3 regions of the Streptomyces sp. E-08 genome follow, and region 2 is predicted to be linked to each of the others. Evidence: predicted binding sites of a transcription regulator. Region 2 holds the regulator's gene; each other region holds the start of a gene.
What was found. Region 2 encodes HrcA, which represses chaperone genes, less so after heat shock. Its sites were predicted from a motif close to TTNGCACTCNGNNNNNCNGAGTGCNAA; they were not measured.
Positions count from the first base shown of each region.

Region 1: a site for HrcA is predicted at 2,303-2,329, ahead of groL (chaperonin GroEL). Genes of this name have one in related genera too.
Region 3: a site for HrcA is predicted at 3,255-3,281, ahead of groES (co-chaperone GroES). Genes of this name have one in related genera too.

Region 1 is NZ_CP183971.1:4,709,767-4,715,589, reverse strand. Features, by position in the region: gene ACN9MM_RS21775 (hypothetical protein) at 1-404, shown strand, start outside; gene groL (chaperonin GroEL) at 510-2,138, opposite strand; gene ACN9MM_RS21765 (cold-shock protein) at 2,447-2,650, opposite strand; gene ACN9MM_RS21760 (MoaD/ThiS family protein) at 3,039-3,317, opposite strand; gene thrC (threonine synthase) at 3,356-4,663, opposite strand; SAM riboswitch class I at 4,657-4,803, opposite strand; gene ACN9MM_RS21750 (glucosyl-3-phosphoglycerate synthase) at 4,953-5,823, shown strand, end outside.
Region 2 is NZ_CP183971.1:2,893,069-2,898,891, forward strand. Features, by position in the region: gene ACN9MM_RS13240 (hypothetical protein) at 1-205, shown strand, start outside; gene ACN9MM_RS13245 (16S rRNA (uracil(1498)-N(3))-methyltransferase) at 202-945, opposite strand; gene ACN9MM_RS13250 (nitronate monooxygenase) at 942-2,024, opposite strand; gene dnaJ (molecular chaperone DnaJ) at 2,104-3,240, opposite strand; gene hrcA (heat-inducible transcriptional repressor HrcA) at 3,241-4,260, opposite strand; gene ACN9MM_RS13265 (MBL fold metallo-hydrolase) at 4,409-5,137, shown strand; gene ACN9MM_RS13270 (DUF3097 domain-containing protein) at 5,148-5,823, shown strand, end outside.
Region 3 is NZ_CP183971.1:5,122,757-5,128,579, reverse strand. Features, by position in the region: gene ACN9MM_RS23830 (hydroxyacid dehydrogenase) at 1-210, shown strand, start outside; gene ACN9MM_RS23825 (ester cyclase) at 262-960, shown strand; gene groL (chaperonin GroEL) at 1,099-2,727, opposite strand; gene groES (co-chaperone GroES) at 2,847-3,155, opposite strand; gene ACN9MM_RS23810 (hypothetical protein) at 3,302-3,556, opposite strand; gene ACN9MM_RS23805 (polysaccharide deacetylase family protein) at 3,553-4,503, opposite strand; gene ACN9MM_RS23800 (THUMP-like domain-containing protein) at 4,604-5,791, shown strand; gene ACN9MM_RS23795 (hypothetical protein) at 5,813-5,823, shown strand, end outside.

The sequences.
Region 1 (5,823 bases), 1.8 Mb from region 2:
GCCGGGGCGGCTGGTTCCGGGTCCGTCACCTGACGACCGACGAGCTCGCCGGGGTCACCTCGCCCTCCTTCCGGCTCGTCCGCAACGACACCCGGATCGTCTCGCTGAACGCGGGTCCCGAGCCCGTCGCCAAGAACGGGTACGTGACCGTCACCGGCGGGCTCCAGCACTACTGGGACGGCGCCTGGCGTGCGTACGGGAACGCGCCGGTGGTGCTGCAGTTCCAGCCGAAGGGCTCGCGGACCTGGAACACCGTGGCCTCCGGCCGCTCCGGCTCCACCGGCAAGGTCTCCCTCAGGGCGAAGGCGGGCGCCGACGGCTCCTGGCGGATCCACTGCTTCGGTGACTACCGGCACTTCAACTCCCCGGCCTCGGCCGGCGGGGACTACGTCGACGTGCGCTGAGCCCGTCCCGTGAAACGCCCGAGGGCGGCACCCCCTGGTGGGGGTGCCGCCCTCGTTCGCGTGCGCGAGCTGCGCGTTCAGCGATGAACCACCGATCCGTCAGGATCAGAAGTCCATGTCACCGCCCGGCATGCCGCCGCCGGCCGGCGCGGCGGCCTTCTCCGGCTTGTCGGCGATGACGGCCTCGGTGGTGAGGAACAGCGCGGCGATCGACGCGGCGTTCTGCAGCGCGGAGCGCGTGACCTTCGCCGGGTCGATGATGCCCTCGGCGATGAGGTCGACGTACTCGTTGGTCGCGGCGTTCAGGCCGTGGCCGACGGGCAGGTTGCGGACCTTCTCCGCCACGACGCCGCCCTCGAGGCCGGCGTTGACGGCGATCTGCTTCAGCGGGGCCTCGAGGGCCAGCTTGACGATGTTGGCACCGGTGGCCTCGTCGCCCGCCAGGTCGGCCTCGAGCTTCTCGAAGACGCTCGACGCCTGGAGCAGGGCCACGCCACCGCCGGCGACGATGCCCTCCTCGACGGCCGCCTTCGCGTTGCGAACGGCGTCCTCGATGCGGTGCTTGCGCTCCTTGAGCTCGACCTCGGTCGCGGCACCGGCCTTGATGACGGCCACGCCGCCGGCCAGCTTCGCGAGGCGCTCCTGGAGCTTCTCGCGGTCGTAGTCCGAGTCGGAGTTCTCGATCTCGGCGCGGATCTGGTTCACGCGACCGGCGACCTGCTCGCTGTCACCGGCACCGTCGACGATGGTGGTCTCGTCCTTGGTGATGACGACCTTGCGGGCGCGGCCGAGCAGGTCCAGGCCCGCGTTCTCGAGCTTGAGGCCGACCTCCTCGGAGATGACCGTGCCGCCCGTGAGGATGGCGATGTCGTTCAGCATGGCCTTGCGGCGGTCGCCGAAGCCCGGGGCCTTGACCGCGACGGACTTGAAGGTGCCGCGGATCTTGTTGACGACCAGGGTCGACAGGGCCTCGCCCTCGACGTCCTCGGCGATGATCAGCAGCGGCTTGCCCGACTGCATGACCTTCTCCAGGAGCGGAAGGAGGTCCTTCACGGAGGAGATCTTGGAGTTGACGATCAGGAGGTACGGGTCGTCGAGCGACGACTCCATGCGCTCCATGTCGGTGGCGAAGTACGCCGAGATGTAGCCCTTGTCGAAGCGCATGCCCTCGGTGAGCTCCAGCTCCAGACCGAAGGTCTGGGACTCCTCGACGGTGATGACGCCTTCCTTGCCGACCTTGTCCATCGCCTCGGCGATGAGCTCGCCGATCTGGGTGTCGGCGGCGGAGATGGAGGCCGTGGAAGCGATCTGCTCCTTGGTCTCGACATCCTTCGCCTGCTCGAGCAGGGCGCCGGAGACGGCCTCGACGGCCTTCTCGATACCGCGCTTGAGGGCCATCGGGTTGGCACCGGCGGCGACGTTGCGGAGGCCCTCGCGGACGAGCGCCTGGGCGAGAACGGTGGCGGTGGTCGTACCGTCGCCGGCGACGTCGTCCGTCTTCTTGGCGACTTCCTTGACCAGCTCGGCGCCGATCTTCTCGTACGGGTCCTCGAGCTCGATCTCCTTGGCGATGGAGACACCATCGTTGGTGATCGTGGGGGCGCCCCACTTCTTCTCGAGGACGACGTTGCGGCCCTTCGGGCCGAGGGTGACCTTGACGGCGTCAGCGAGCTGGTTCATGCCGCGCTCGAGACCGCGCCGGGCCTCCTCGTCGAACGCGATGATCTTGGCCATGTGAAGTGGTCCTCCCGGACATGGGGTGGATAACGCTCCAGGACCGCGCCGACGCCCGCGACGGACGGCCTGCGTGCCCGGCGGTTCCTTGCCCCACCTGGCCGCGGGCCTCGTCTGCCCGATCCTCGTAAGCACTCTCACCTTCCGAGTGCTAACGCCAATGATTAGCACTCGACCCATGCGAGTGCAAGCGACTCTCGTGGATCGGGCACCTCGCGGACGAGGTTCGGGAACGCACGAGGGGTCCGCATCCCCTCAGGGATGCGGACCCCTCGACGGCGTTGCGTCGGTGGCCGATCGCGCCGCGCTCAGACGGCGAGCTTGACCATGTCCGCCTGCGGACCCTTCTGGCCCTGCGAGATCTCGAACTCGACCCGCTGGCCCTCTTCGAGGCTGCGGTAGCCATCCATCTGGATCGCGCTGTAGTGGACGAAAACATCCGCACCACCGTCTACCGCGATGAAGCCGTAGCCCTTCTCCGCGTTGAACCACTTGACGGTGCCCTGAGCCATGCCTAACTCCCCTATTACTGGCCCTTGCGCGGGACCCGCACCTCGCGGACCCGGGTCAGACCCTGCGCCGGAACGCGTCGACCGCCGCTGAATGTATCTGCCCAACTGCCCTCTGCAACAGGTCATTCGACCGAGAATTCTGGGCGTCCCGGAAAGGGGAATTGGGGATAATCCCCGGAATTACGGGGCAAGTCGGGCCCGGCAAAGCGCGCAGAACGTACACAACGCGCAGGCACTTTGGCTGCTTCTTGTCGTGCGGGGACGCATTCTCATATGCGGCCGGCATGAGCAGCGGAGGGGACTTCCCCAACTCTACCTCGCTCAACCATGCAGAATTGCCCCCTCCGCTTATCGCGCGGAAGGGGCAATTCGTACCGACGGGTAAGGCTCAGCAGCCTCCGGCGACGGCCGGGATGATCGAGACGCCCGCGCCGGCCGGGGTGGCCGTCTCCAGGCCCTGCTCGAAGCGCACGTCGTCGTCGTTGACGTAGACGTTGACGAAGCGGCGCAGCTTGCCCTGGTCGTCCAGGACGCGGGCGGCGATGCCCGTGTGGTTCTTCTCCAGGTCCGCGATGACCTCGGCGAGGGTCGCGCCCTCGGCCTGGACCTCGGACTGCCCGCCCGTGTAGGTGCGGAGGATGGTGGGGATGCGGACGTTCACGGCCATGTCTTCGGAACCTTTCGGTGGGCCAGGAGGGGACGGACTCAGACGGCCAGGCCGGCGTCGCGGAACGCCTCCAGGCTCGGGCGGATGGTGACGGTCGCCTGAGAGGTGTCGGCCACCGCGTCCAGGGTCTTGAGTCCGTCGCCGGTGTTGAGGACGACGGTGGTGAGGTCCGGGTCGATGAGACCGGCCTCGACGAGCTTCTTGGTGACGCCGACGGTCACGCCGCCCGCGGTCTCCGCGAAGATGCCCTCGGTGCGGGCGAGGATCTTGATGGCCTCGACGACCTGCTCGTCGTTCACGTCCTCCACGGCGCCGCCGGTGCGGCGGGCGATGTCGAGGACGTACGGGCCGTCGGCCGGGTTGCCGATCGCGAGCGACTTGGCGATCGTGTTCGGCTTCTGCGGGCGGACGACGTCGTGACCGGCCTTGAAGGCGGCGGAGACCGGGGAGCAGCCCTCGGCCTGGGCGCCGAAGATCTTGTACGGCTTGTCCTCGACGAGGCCCAGCTTGATGAGCTCCTGCAGGCCCTTGTCGATCTTGGTGAGCTGGGAGCCGGAGGCGATCGGGATGACGAGCTGGTCGGGGATGACCCAGCCGAGCTGCTCGCAGATCTCGTACGCGAGCGTCTTGGAGCCCTCGCCGTAGTACGGGCGGAGGTTGACGTTCACGAAGCCCCAGCCCTCGCCGAGCGGGTCGCCGATGAGCTCGGAGCAGAAGCGGTTGACGTCGTCGTAGTTGCCCTCGATGGCGACGAGGTCACCGCCGTAGACACCGGCCATGACGACCTTGCCCTGCTCCAGGTCGTGCGGGATGAACACGCAGGAGCGGAAGCCGGCGCGGGCGGCGGCGGCGCCGACGGCGCCGGCCAGGTTGCCGGTGGAGGAGCAGGAGAGGGTGGTGAAGCCGAAGGCGCGGGCGGCTTCGAGCGCCTGGGCGACGACCCGGTCCTTGAAGGAGTGGGTCGGGTTGCCGGAGTCGTCCTTGACGAAGAGCTTGCCGGGGGCGACGCCGATCGCGGCGGCGAGGTTGTCGGCCCGGACGAGCTTGGTCCAGCCGGGGTTCAGGTTCGGCTTCTCGGCGACGTCGGCGGGGACGGGCAGCAGCGGGGCGTAGCGCCAGATGTTGGCGGGGCCGGCCTCGATCTGCTTGCGCAGCGCCTCGGGGTCACCGGTGGGGAGGTCGTACGCGACTTCGAGCGGTCCGAAGCAGAGTTCGCAGGCGAAGATCGGGCCGAGCGGGAAGACTTCACCGCATTCGCGACAGGAAAGCCCGGACGCGGGACCGAGGTCGACGTTGGTGGGTGCGACGGTCTGAACAGCCATGGAGGCGAGGCCCTTTCTCCTCATCTTTCCCATGACGAATTTTTCGCCATGAGACGGATTTGGCACCTTCCCTAGTCGGGGACCTCGCTGGAGGACGAGACGAACCGACTGGAGGGTTGCCGGGGCTTCAACGGGCCGTTTCCCTCTGCCCCTCTGGATGAGCGGTATTCGATTGTGAAGCGCGGTGGACTTTCGTTCCTGCGCTCCGACGCGGGCGGCACCCCGACGTGCATCGGGCATCCGCGTTGTTCAAGACTGTAACCGAAGGCCCGGAACCCTGGACCGGCCGTCCGAACCGCGAGATGGAGATCACGTGCTGGAAGAGGTGGAGCGCTGGCTGGACCGGCGGTCCTGGTCCGTGGCGGACCGGCCGCTGGAGCGGATCCTCGCCGCCAAGCGGAACACGAGGGTCAGCGTCGTCCTGCCCGCGCTGAACGAGGAGGCGACGGTCGGGGACATCGTCTCCGTGATCCGGCGCGAGCTGATGACCGAGGCGGTGCCGCTCGTCGACGAGCTGGTGGTGATCGACTCGGGCTCCACGGACCGTACGGCGGAGGTGGCGGCGGCGGCCGGCGCGCGGGTGGTCGCGCGGGACGCGATACTCCCCCGCATACCGGCGGTCCCCGGCAAGGGCGAGGTGCTCTGGCGGTCACTGATGGTGACGAGCGGGGACGTCGTGTGCTTCGTGGACGCGGACCTGCGGGACTTCTCGGCGGACTTCGTGACGGGGATCGTGGGCCCGCTGCTCACCGACCCGGACGTGGACTTCGTGAAGGCGATGTACGACCGCCCCTTCGGGGCCGAACCCGACGGGCTCGCCTCCGGCAGGACCCCTGCCCAGGGCGGCCGGGTCACCGAACTGGTGGCCCGCCCGCTCCTCAACCTGCACTGGCCGCAGCTGGCGGGCTTCGTGCAGCCGCTGGGCGGCGAGTACGCGGCGCGGCGCTCGCTGCTCGAACGGCTGCCGTTCCCGGTCGGTTACGGAGTGGAGCTGGGGCTGCTCGTGGACGCCCTGCACACGGTGGGCCTGGACGCGCTCGCCCAGGTGGACGTGGGCGTGCGCAAGCACCGGCACCAGGACGGTCTCGCGCTGGGCCGGATGGCGGCGGCGATCTACCGGACGGCGCAGCTGCGGCTGTCGCGGGGGCACCTGGTCCGGCCGAGGCTGACGCAGTTCGAGCGGG
Region 2 (5,823 bases):
CGACGTGGCGTCGGCCGACGGCGACGTCCTGAACCTGAACCTGCCCGGCGTCGCCCGCCGCTTCCTCGAGGAGGCCGGGGCCCGCGGCCTCCTCCCCACCGCCCACGGCGTCCGCGAGGAGCACGCCTGGCCCCTCTACGACACGCTGACGGCGCCCGAGGGGCTCTGGGGGGTGTCGTCACGGGAAGGTGACGACAGGCCCTAGCTCCAGCGGCCCGTGCGGCCCAGGACCAGGGCCGTGGCGGCCGTGCCGGCCGTCGACGTGCGCAGGACGCTGCGGCCGAGGCGGTACGGCCTCGCCCCCGCGGCCTCGAAGGCGGCGAGTTCGTCCGGGGAGACCCCGCCCTCGGGGCCGACGACGAGCACGACCGAGCCCTTGGCGGGGAGGTCGGCGGTGGCGAGGGCGCCGCTGGGGTGGTCGCGGTCCTCGTGCAGGACGGCCGCGAAGTCGGCGCCCGCGAGGAGCGCGGCGACCTGCTTGGTCGACATGAGCTCGGCGACCTCGGGGAAGCGGGTGCGGCGGGACTGCTTGCCGGCCTCGCGCGCGGTGGAGCGCCACTTGGCGAGCGCCTTGAGCCCCCGGTCGCCCTTCCACTGGGTGATGCAGCGGGAGGCGGCCCAGGGCACGATCGCGTCCACGCCGGTCTCCGTCATGGTCTCGACGGCGAGTTCGCCGCGGTCGCCCTTGGGGAGGGCCTGGACGACCGTGATGCGGGGCTCCTCCTCGGGGTCCTCGTGGACCTCGTCGACCCGCACGGTGAGCTCGTCCCTGCCCTCGGCGGAGACCACGACGCACTCGGCCCAGCGGCCCCGCCCGTCGGCCAGCACGAGCTCCTCCCCGGCCCGCAGCCGCTTCACGGAGACGGCGTGCCGCCCCTCGGGCCCGTCCAGGAGGAAGCTCCCGGCACCGGGGACGGTGTCGACGACGAAGACGGGTGCGGTCATGAGGTGCTCCTGTGGGCGAGCCCGGAGAGGGCGGTGTCGAGTTCGGCGGCCAGCACCTCGACCAGCTGCCCGGCGGGGAGTTCGCGGGCGAGGCGGTGGCCCTGGCCGGCCCACAGGGCCATGCCCTGGGCGTCCCCGGCGGAGGCGGCGGCCTTGCGGAGCGGGGCGGTGAGGTGGTGGATCTCGGGGTAGGCGGCGGGGACGTACGGCCCGTGCTCGCGCATGAAGCGGTTGACTAGGCCGCGCGCCGGACGCCCGGAGAAGGCCCGGGTGAGGGCGGTCCGGGTGAACAGCGGGTCCGTCAGGGCCCGCTTGTGCAGCGGGTGGGCGCCCGACTCGGGGCAGCAGAGGAAGGCGGTGCCGAGCTGGGCGGCGTCGGCACCGGCGGCGAGGACGGCGGCGATCTGCGCGCCGCGCATGATCCCGCCGGCGGCGACGATCGGCAGCGCGACGGCCTCGCGGACCTGGGTGACGAGGGTGAGGAGCCCGGTGCCGGGGGCGCCTTCGTCGGCGGGGTCGTCGCGGTACGTGCCCTGGTGCCCGCCCGCCTCGACGCCCTGGACGCAGACGGCGTCGGCGCCGGCCCGCTCCGCGGCGAGGGCCTCGTCGGCGGAGGTGACGGTGACGAGCGTGTACGTACCGACGCGGTCGAAGGCGTGGAAGGTCTCGCGCGCGGGACAGCCGAAGGTGAAGGAGACGACGGGGACCGGGTCCTCCAGGAGGATGGCCAGCTTGGCGTCGTAGGCGTCGTCACGGCAGTCGTCCGCCTCGCCGAGCGGGGTGTCGTACCAGGTGGCCTCGCCGGCGAGCTGGTGGCGGTAGACCTCGACGGCGGCGGGGTCGGCGGGCCGCCCGTCCTGCGGCATGAAGAGGTTGACTCCGAAGGGGCGTGCGGTGAGCCCGCGCACCCGCTTGATCTCCTGGTACAGGCCTCCGGCCGTCTTGTACCCACCGGCGAGGAAGCCGAGCGCCCCGGCCTCGCAGACGGCTCCGACGAGCTCGGGAGAGGAGGCGCCACCCGCCATGGGGGCCTGCACGATCGGAAACCGAGAGAGATCGTTCAGTGCGGTGGTGGACATATGGGCATCGTGTCATGAGCGGGCCGAAGCAACGGAAAGGGGCGGCACCGGAGTGCCGCCCCTTCCCGTACGCACAGGCCTACCGCCCGTTGAACGCGTCCTTGAGCCTCGAGAACAGCCCCTGCTGCCCGGGCTGGAACTGGCCGGTCGGCCGTTCCTCGCCGCGCAGCTTGGCCAGTTCGCGCAGGAGGCGCTCCTGCTCCGCGTCGAGCTTGCCCGGGGTCTGCACCTCGACGTGCACGATCAGGTCGCCCCGGCCGTTGCCGCGCAGATGCGTGACGCCGCGGCCGTGCAGCGGGATCGACTGGCCGGACTGGGTGCCCGGACGGACGTCGATCTCCTCGAGGCCGTCGAGGGTCTGCAGCTGCACCTTGGTGCCGAGCGCGGCCGCCGTCATCGGGAGGGTGACCGTGCAGTGCAGGTCGTCGCCGCGCCGCTGGAAGGTCTCGTGCGGGGTCTCGTGGATCTCGACGTACAGGTCGCCGGCGGGGCCGCCGCCGGGGCCGACCTCGCCCTCGCCCGCGAGCTGGATCCGGGTGCCGTTGTCGACACCGGCCGGGATCTTGACCGTGAGGGTGCGGCGGGACCGGACCCGGCCGTCGCCCGCGCACTCGGGGCACGGGGTCGGGACGACGGTGCCGAAGCCCTGGCACTGCGGGCAGGGCCGGGAGGTCATGACCTGGCCCAGGAAGGACCGGGTGACCTGGGAGACCTCGCCGCGGCCGCGGCACATGTCACAGGTCTGGGCGGAGGTGCCGGGAGCGGCGCCCTCACCCGAACAGGTGGTGCAGACGACCGCCGTGTCGACCTGGATGTCCTTGGTCGTGCCGAAGGCCGCCTCGTTGAGGTCGATCTCCAGACGGATCATGGCGTCCTGGCCGCGGCGGGTCCGCGAGCGCGGTCCGCGCTGCGAGGCCGTGCCGAAGAAGGCGTCCATGATGTCGGAGAAGTTGCCGAAGCCACCGGCGCCGAAGCCGCCCGCGCCGCCTCCGCCGGAGGCCGAGAGCGGGTCGCCGCCGAGGTCGTAGACCTGCTTCTTCTGCGGGTCCGAGAGGACCTCGTAGGCGGCGTTGATCTCCTTGAAGCGTTCCTGCGTCTTCGGATCGGGATTCACATCCGGGTGCAGCTCGCGTGCGAGCCTCCGGAAGGCCTTCTTGATCTCGTCCTGGGAAGCGTCGCGGCGCACGCCGAGTACGGCGTAGTAGTCCGTGGCCACTTACGACTCCGCCAGGATCTGTCCGACGTAACGTGCCACTGCGCGTACCGCTCCCATCGTTCCGGGGTAGTCCATGCGGGTCGGTCCGACCACGCCGAGTTTGGCGACTGCCTCGCCGCCCGAACCGTAGCCGACCGAGACGACGGACGTGGAGCTCAGCCCCTCGTGGGCGTTCTCGTGCCCGATGCGTACGGTCATGCCCGATTCCTTGGCCTCGCCGAGCAGCTTGAGGAGCACGACCTGCTCCTCCAGAGCCTCAAGGACGGGCCTGATCATCAGGGGGAAGTCGTGTCCGAAGCGGGTGAGATTGGCGGTGCCGCCGATCATCAGCCGCTCCTCGTGCTCCTCGACGAGGGTTTCGAGGAGGGTCGCAAGCACGGTCGAGACCGTGGCGCGGTCCTCGGGCTCCTCGAAGGACTCGGGGAGGTCCTGCACCAGCTGCGGCACGTCGGCGAACCGGCGGCCGACGACCCGGCTGTTGAGCCGGGCCCGGAGGTCGGCGAGCGAGGTCTCGCCGAAGGGTGCGCCGCAGTCGACGACCCGCTGCTCGACCCGGCCCGTGTCGGTGATGAGGACGAGCATCAGGCGGGCGGGGGCCAGCGAGAGCAGTTCCACGTGCCGGACGGTCGAACGGGTCAGCGAGGGGTACTGGACGACGGCGACCTGGCGGGTCAGCTGCGCGAGCAGCCGGACCGTGCGGCCCACGACGTCGTCGAGGTCGACGGCGCCGTCGAGGAAGTTGTGGATGGCCCGCCGCTCGGGCGTCGACAGCGGCTTGACGCCGGCGAGCCGGTCGACGAAGAGGCGGTAGCCCTTGTCGGTCGGGATGCGGCCGGCGCTGGTGTGGGGCTGGGCGATGAAGCCCTCCTCCTCCAGGACGGCCATGTCGTTGCGCACGGTGGCGGGGGACACGCCGAGCTTGTGGCGCTCGGTGAGCGCCTTGGAGCCGACGGGCTCCTCCGTCCCGACGTAGTCCTGGACGATGGCGCGCAGGACCTCGAGTCTGCGTTCGCTGAGCATCGTGCGCACCTCCAGCTGTCGTCGTCGTTCCGGTTGCTCCGCTTTTGGCACTCGACCTGTCCGAGTGCCAGCGATCCCCCGGCCAGTGTACGGCGGCGGACATCGCTCCTGGCAAGGAGGCGGCGCCCGCACCCGTTAGCGTCGCCCCATGGACATCGATTGGGAAGCGCACGGATGGGAGCGGCTCGCGGACGGGGTGGGCCGGCGGCGGCTGCCGGTCTGGGACGCCACGGTCGGACTGGTCCTGGGCTCACGGGCGGTGCTGCTGTACGACACGGGGGCCTCGCTCACGGAGGGCGCCGAGCTGCGGGCGCAGATCTCGGCGCTCACGGGCGGCCGGAAGGTGACGCACATCGCACTCAGCCACCCGCATTTCGACCACGTTCTCGGCACGGCGGTCTTCGCGGGTGCGGAGGTCTTCGGCGCGGTGGGCTCGGACGACCTCCTGGGCGGGGCGCGGGCCCGGGAGGAGCTGCGCACGGACGCGGTCGGGCAGGGACTGGACGCGGAGGCGGCGGAGGCGGCGGCGGACGTCCTGGTGGCCCCGCGGCACGTGGTCTCGGGCGAGTGGACGCTCGACCTGGGCGACCGCCAGGTCCTCCTGGCGAACGTGGGCCCCGGCCACTCGGGCCACGACCTGGCGCTCTGCGTCCCGGGGGCGCGCGAGGTCGTCTTCTGCGGCGACCTGGTGGAGGAGTCGGGCGAGCCGCAGGCGGGCCCGGACGCGATCCCGTCCCGCTGGCCCGACGCCCTGGACCGGCTGCTGGCCCTGGGCGGCGAGGAGGCGGCGTACGTACCGGGGCACGGCGCTGTGGTGGACGCCACGTTCGTGAGGGCGCAGCGCGATGAACTGGCACGCCGCTTCGAGGTGTCATAACGTCGCGCAAATGCGCAGCTACAACCCGGACCTGACGCCCCCTTGGAAGAAGTCGGCGCCCGTCCCGGAGGTCCCGGCCGACCCCGACCTCGTGGTCGAGGAGGTCTCGACGGGCTTCTGCGGGGCGGTGATCCGCTGCGAGGCGGGCACGGTGACCCTGGAGGACCGCTTCGGCAAGCACCGGGTCTTCCCGCTGGAACCGCGCGGATTCCTCCTGGAGGGCAGGGTCGTGACGCTGGTGCGGCCGGTCTCGGCTCCGGCACGCCCCACCCGTACGGCCTCGGGCTCGGTCGCCGTGCCGGGCGCACGCGCGCGCGTGGCGCGGGCGGGCCGGATCTACGTCGAGGGCCGCCACGACGCGGAGCTGGTGGAGCGGGTCTGGGGCGACGACCTGCGCATCGAGGGCGTGGTCGTGGAGTACCTGGAGGGCGTCGACGACCTGCCCGCGATCGTCGCGGAGTTCGGCCCGGGGCCGGACGCCCGGCTCGGCGTCCTGGTGGACCACCTGGTGCCGGGCTCGAAGGAGTCGCGGATCGCCGCGCAGGTGACCTCCCCCGACGTCCTGGTGGTCGGCCACCCGTACATCGACGTCTGGGAGGCGGTGAAGCCGTCCGCGCTGGGCATCCCGGCCTGGCCGGCGGTCCCGCGCGGCCAGGACTGGAAGACGGGCGTCTGCCGCGCGCTCG
Region 3 (5,823 bases), 2.2 Mb from region 2:
ATCCTCGACGTGACGGACCCGGAGCTCCCGCCCCCGGACTCCCCCCTCTACACCCTCCCGAACGTCCTGCTCACCCCGCACGTCGCCGGCTCGCTGGGCAACGAGCTCCACCGCATGGCGGACCAGGCGCTGGACGAGGTGGCGCGCTACGGCAGGGGGGAGCCGTTCGCGGAGGAGGTCCGGGCGTCGGACCTGACACGATCGGCCTGACCGGTCCATCCCACCTAGACTGGAGAGGTCCTACCTGGGTCGGGAGGCGTCATGACATTCGTGCAGATCATCGACTGCAGGACGAGCCGGGTGGAGGACCTGAACCGGCTCATGGACCAGTGGGTCGAGCAGACCAAGGGCAAGCGGACCGCGACGCACAGCATCGTCGGCAAGGACCGTTCCGACGCCTCGCACGTCGTGGAGATCGTCGAGTTCCCCTCGTACGACGTGGCGATGCGGAACTCTCAGCTCCCCGAGACCGACCGGATCTTCCGGGAGATGGTCGCGCTCTGTGACGAGATGCCGACCTTCACCGATCTGGACGTGGTCCGGGACGAGCAGATGTACAAGGCGGCGTCCCGCCGCTTCTTCGAGCTGGTCTCGGCCCCCGGGGAGCTCGCGCCGCTCGACGAGGTGCTGGCCGAGGGGTACCACGACCACGACCCGACCAACCCGGCCGACTCGGTCGGCATGGACGCGGTGCGGCGCCAGGCCGAGATGTGGCGGGCCGCCTTCGACTTCACGTTCACCGTCGAGGACCAGATCGCCGACGGCGACCGGGTCTGCACCCGCTGGACCTGGAACGGCACCCACGTCGGCGACTTCATGGGGCTCCAGCCCACGGGGATGGAGGTGGGCATGGCCGGGATGCTCGTCCAGCGCTTCCGGGAGGACGGCAAGGCCGTCGAGGGCTGGTGGATGTACGACATGCTCGGGCTCATGGGGCAGCTCGGAGCCGTGGAGGCCTGAGGGGCCTCACGAGACGGCACCTCCCGGAGGAGACCCTCACGAGACGGACCCTCACGAGACGAGCACCTGCAGGAGAAGACACCGAGGCCCGGTGCCCCCGCGACGGGGGCACCGGGCCTCAACGATCAGTCAGCTGCCTCAGTGGGAGTGGCCGTGACCGTGGCCGTGGCCGTGGTCCGCCGGCTCCTCTTCCTTCTTCTCCACCACGAGGGTCTCGGTGGTGAGGAGGAGGGAGGCGATCGAGGCGGCGTTCTCCAGGGCGGAGCGCGTCACCTTCACCGGGTCGATGACGCCGGCCTTGACCAGGTCGCCGTACTCGCCGGTCGCGGCGTTGAAGCCCTGGCCCTTGTCGAGCTCCGCCACCTTCGAGGTGATGACGTAGCCCTCGAGGCCGGCGTTCTCGGCGATCCAGCGCAGCGGCTCGACGGCGGCGCGGCGGACGACCGCGACACCGGTGGCCTCGTCGCCGGTCTTGTCGAGGTTGCCCTCGAGGACCTTGACGGCGTGGACGAGCGCGGAGCCACCACCGGAGACGATGCCCTCCTCGACCGCGGCGCGGGTCGCGGAGATGGCGTCCTCCAGACGGTGCTTCTTCTCCTTCAGCTCCACCTCGGTGGCGGCGCCGACCTTGATGACGCACACGCCGCCGGCGAGCTTCGCGAGGCGCTCCTGGAGCTTCTCGCGGTCCCAGTCGGAGTCCGTGGACTCGATCTCGGCCTTGATCTGGTTGACGCGGCCCGCGACCTCCTCGGAGTTGCCGCCACCGTCGACGATGGTGGTGTCGTCCTTGGTGATCGTCACGCGGCGGGCGGTGCCCAGCACGTCCAGACCGGCCTGGTCGAGCTTGAGGCCGACCTCCTCGGCGATGACGGTCGCACCGGTGAGGGTGGCGATGTCGCCGAGCATGGCCTTGCGGCGGTCACCGAAGCCGGGGGCCTTGACGGCCACGGCGTTGAAGGTGCCACGGATCTTGTTGACGACGAGGGTGGAGAGCGCCTCGCCCTCGACGTCCTCGGCGATGATCAGCAGCGGCTTGCCGGCGCCGGCCTGGATGACCTTCTCCAGAATGGGCAGCAGGTCCTGGATCGAGGAGATCTTGCCCTGGTTGATCAGGATGTACGGGTCGTCGAGGACGGCCTCCATACGCTCCTGGTCGGTCACCATGTAGGGGGACAGGTAGCCCTTGTCGAAGGCCATGCCCTCGGTGAAGTCGAGCTCCAGGCCGAAGGTGTTGGACTCCTCGACGGTGATGACACCGTCCTTGCCGACCTTGTCCATCGCCTCGGCGATGAGCTCGCCGACCTGCTGGTCCTGCGCGGAGAGCGCGGCGACGGCGGCGATGTCGGACTTGTCCTCGATCGGGCGCGCGGTGGCGAGCAGCTCGTCGGAGACGGCCTTGACGGCGGCGTCGATGCCCTTCTTCAGGGCGGCCGGGGAGGCGCCGGCGGCGACGTTGCGCAGACCCTCGCGGACCAGGGCCTGGGCGAGCACGGTGGCGGTGGTGGTGCCGTCACCCGCGATGTCGTTGGTCTTGGTCGCCACCTCCTTCACCAGCTGGGCGCCGAGGTTCTCGTACGGGTCCTCGATCTCGACCTCGCGGGCGATCGTGACACCGTCGTTGGTGATGGTGGGGGCGCCGAACTTCTTGTCGATGACGACGTTGCGGCCCTTGGGGCCGATCGTCACCTTCACCGTGTCGGCAAGCTTGTTGACGCCGCGCTCAAGGGCGCGACGGGCGTCCTCGTCGAACTTCAGGATCTTCGCCATGGGAGCGGTTCAGCCCTCTCGGAATCGGGTGGAACGAACCGCGCCCCGGGGCGCCTGGGAAAGGGGCCTCGGGGCGCAGCTCAAAGCATCTGCTTCAGGTACTTCGGTACTTCGGTGAATTACTTCTCGACGATCGCGAGCACGTCGCGAGCCGAGAGGACGAGGTACTCCTCGCCGTTGTACTTCACCTCGGTGCCGCCGTACTTGCTGTACAGCACGATGTCGCCGGTCTTGACGTCGAGCGGCAGACGCTCGCCGTTCTCGAAGCGGCCCGGGCCCACGGCCAGGACGACGCCCTCCTGGGGCTTCTCCTTGGCGGTGTCCGGAATGACCAGGCCAGAGGCGGTGGTCTGCTCGGCGTCGAGCGGCTGGACCACAATGCGGTCCTCGAGCGGCTTGATGGCAACCTTGGAGCTGGTGGTCGTCACGATCCGACCTCCCCCTTCGGAGATCTCACGGGGTTAACTGTCTGAGGTGGCGACCAGGTGGATCCGTCGTCGCGGGTGCCGGACCTGCCCGTCGCTGTGTTGGCACTCTCCAGTGGGGAGTGCCAGAGCCGAGACTATGACCGCGATTAGCACTCGGTCAAGCGGAGTGCCAATTCCTCGCTCTGTGGCGTGACCGTACGGGGCGCTCCCACCCCCGCGCAGGTCTTCGCGTCCACCGCCGCCCGTACGGGCTCGCCCGGCTCGGCCCGGGGGCTCACCCGTTCCGCCGCCTTCCGGCCGAGCCGTTCGATCGGGTCGACGGACGAGGCGCAGGCGGTGAGGACGAGGAGGGTGCCCGTCACGGTCAGCGCGGCGGCCCAGAGCCGCCCCCGGGCTCTCACACGTAGTCCTCGAGCTTCGCGACCGCGTACCCCTTGGACGTGATCACGTTCATCACCCGGCGGATCATGTCGGGCATGGTGCCCTTCCAGTCCGCCTTGCCGCGGAAGTGGGTGAGCACGATGTCGCCGGGGTGCAGGTCCTGGTCCCACTCGCGCCACTCCATGTGGTCGGGGAAGGCCTCGGCGGACCAGAGCGGGACCGCCTTGACGCCGCAGGACTGCGCGGCGCGCAGGGTGTCCTCGTTGTAGTTGCCGTAGGGCGGGCGGAAGAGCCGGGGCCGCTTGCCGAACCGCTTCTCGATGATGTCCTGCATGCCGCAGATCTCGCGCTTCTGCGTGCCGTACGAGAGGGCGGGAAGGTAGCGGTGGTGGAGCGTGTGGTTGTTCAGGGAGATCCCGGACTCCTGCGACTTCTGCATCTTCGCGAAGTAGCCGTAGTCGTCGTTGACGACGTAGTCGCTGAGGAAGGCGCTGTAGGGGATCCGCAGCTCCTTCATCATCCGCAGCAGCTCGGGGTCCTTCTCGGCGCCGTCGTCGATCGTCAGGAAGACGATCTTCTCCTTGGTCGGCACGGTGGTGAAGACGGGCGGGAGTCCCTCGCCGTCGGTCTCGAAGCCCTTGCGCGTGGTGATCCTCGGTTTGACCGCGGGCGGGGCGGGCGCTTCGAGCGGGGGTTTCGCGAGGCCCCACTTCTTGGCGGCGAGCACGCGGGCGGCCCGCTGTGCGCGGACCTTCTCGACGTACGCGTTCAGGGCGCCGGCCGCGCCCGGGGCCTGCTGTCCGGCGGCGGGGGCGGGCGCGGGGGCGACGCGCGGGGGTTCGGCGCCGCCGGAGCAGGCCGTGGCGGCGGAGGCGAGGGCGGCCACGGCGAGCGCCGCCCCGAGCGTCCGGCGGGAGCGGTGCACGCCTTGTGCCATCATCTGGTCCTTTTGTCGTACGAGCTGCATGGCGCCGCATCCTGTCAGCGCGACAACCCCTTCCGGGCCGCGACACCGCCGTACCGCGCCCACCGTCCCCCGGCCGGCCCACTGCCTCCCAGGGCCCAGAATGGGACGGGTGAACGACCTCGCCTCCTTCGCCGCCCTGCTCGCCCCCGAGGGGCAGACGCTCCTCGCCGCCCTGCGCGACTACGACCCCGCGCAGGAGCTGGCGGTCGCCTCCCGGCTGCGCCGCGACCACCCCGCCGAGCTCGTCACCGCCGCCCTCGGCCAGGCACGGCTGCGGCAGCGGGCGGTGGCGAAGTTCGGCGCCGAGGACGCGTACCGGATGTACTTCACGCCCCACGGCGTCGAGCAGTCGACCCGCGCCTCCGTCGGCACCTACCGGGCGGCCCGGCTGAAGGCGCTGGGCGTCGGCAGCGTCGCGGACCTGTGCTCCGGGATCGGCGGCGACGCGATCGCCCTCGCCCGCGCCGGGATCTCCGTCCTCGCCGTCGACCGGGATCCGCTGACCGCCGAGACCGTCCGGGCCAACGCGGCCGCCCTCGGCCTGGCGGAGCTGATCGAGGTGAGGTGCGCGGACGTGACCGAGATCGACACGAGCCCGTACGAAGCGGTCTTCGTCGACCCGGCGCGGCGCGGCGGCCGGGGCAGGATCTTCGACCCCGAGGCGTACTCCCCGCCGCTGTCCTGGGCGATCGAGGCGGCCCGCAAGGCCCCGCACGCCGCGCTGAAGGTGGCGCCCGGCATCCCGCACGAGGCGGTGCCCGAGGAGGCCGAGGCCGAGTGGATCTCGGACGGCGGCGACGTGAAGGAGGCCGTGCTCTGGTTCGGCACGGAGCCGGGCGCCCGCCGGGCCACCCTGCTGCCCTCCGGCGCCGGGCTCCTCGGCCGGGGGCTGCCCGACCCGGCGGTCCGCCCGGTCGGCCGCTACCTGTACGAGCCGGACGGCGCCGTCATCCGCGCGCACCTCGTCGCCGAGGTCGCCGAGGAGCTGGACGGCGGCCTGATCGACGAGACGATCGCGTACGTCACGGCGGACGCTTTCGTCCCCACCCCGTACGCCTCCGCGTACGAGATCACCGACGAACTACCCTTCAACCTGAAGAAGTTGAAGGCTCTGCTGCGGGAGCGTGAGGTCGGCACCCTCACCGTGAAGAAGCGGGGCTCCGCGGTCGAACCCGAGGAGATCCGGCGGAAGGTGAAGCCGAAGGGCCCCAACGCGGCGACCGTACTGCTCACTCGGGTCGCGGGCGCCCCGACGATGCTGATCGGCCGCCCGGCGACCGCGTCCTGAAGGGCCACGAACAGGGGGATCATGGCACTGCA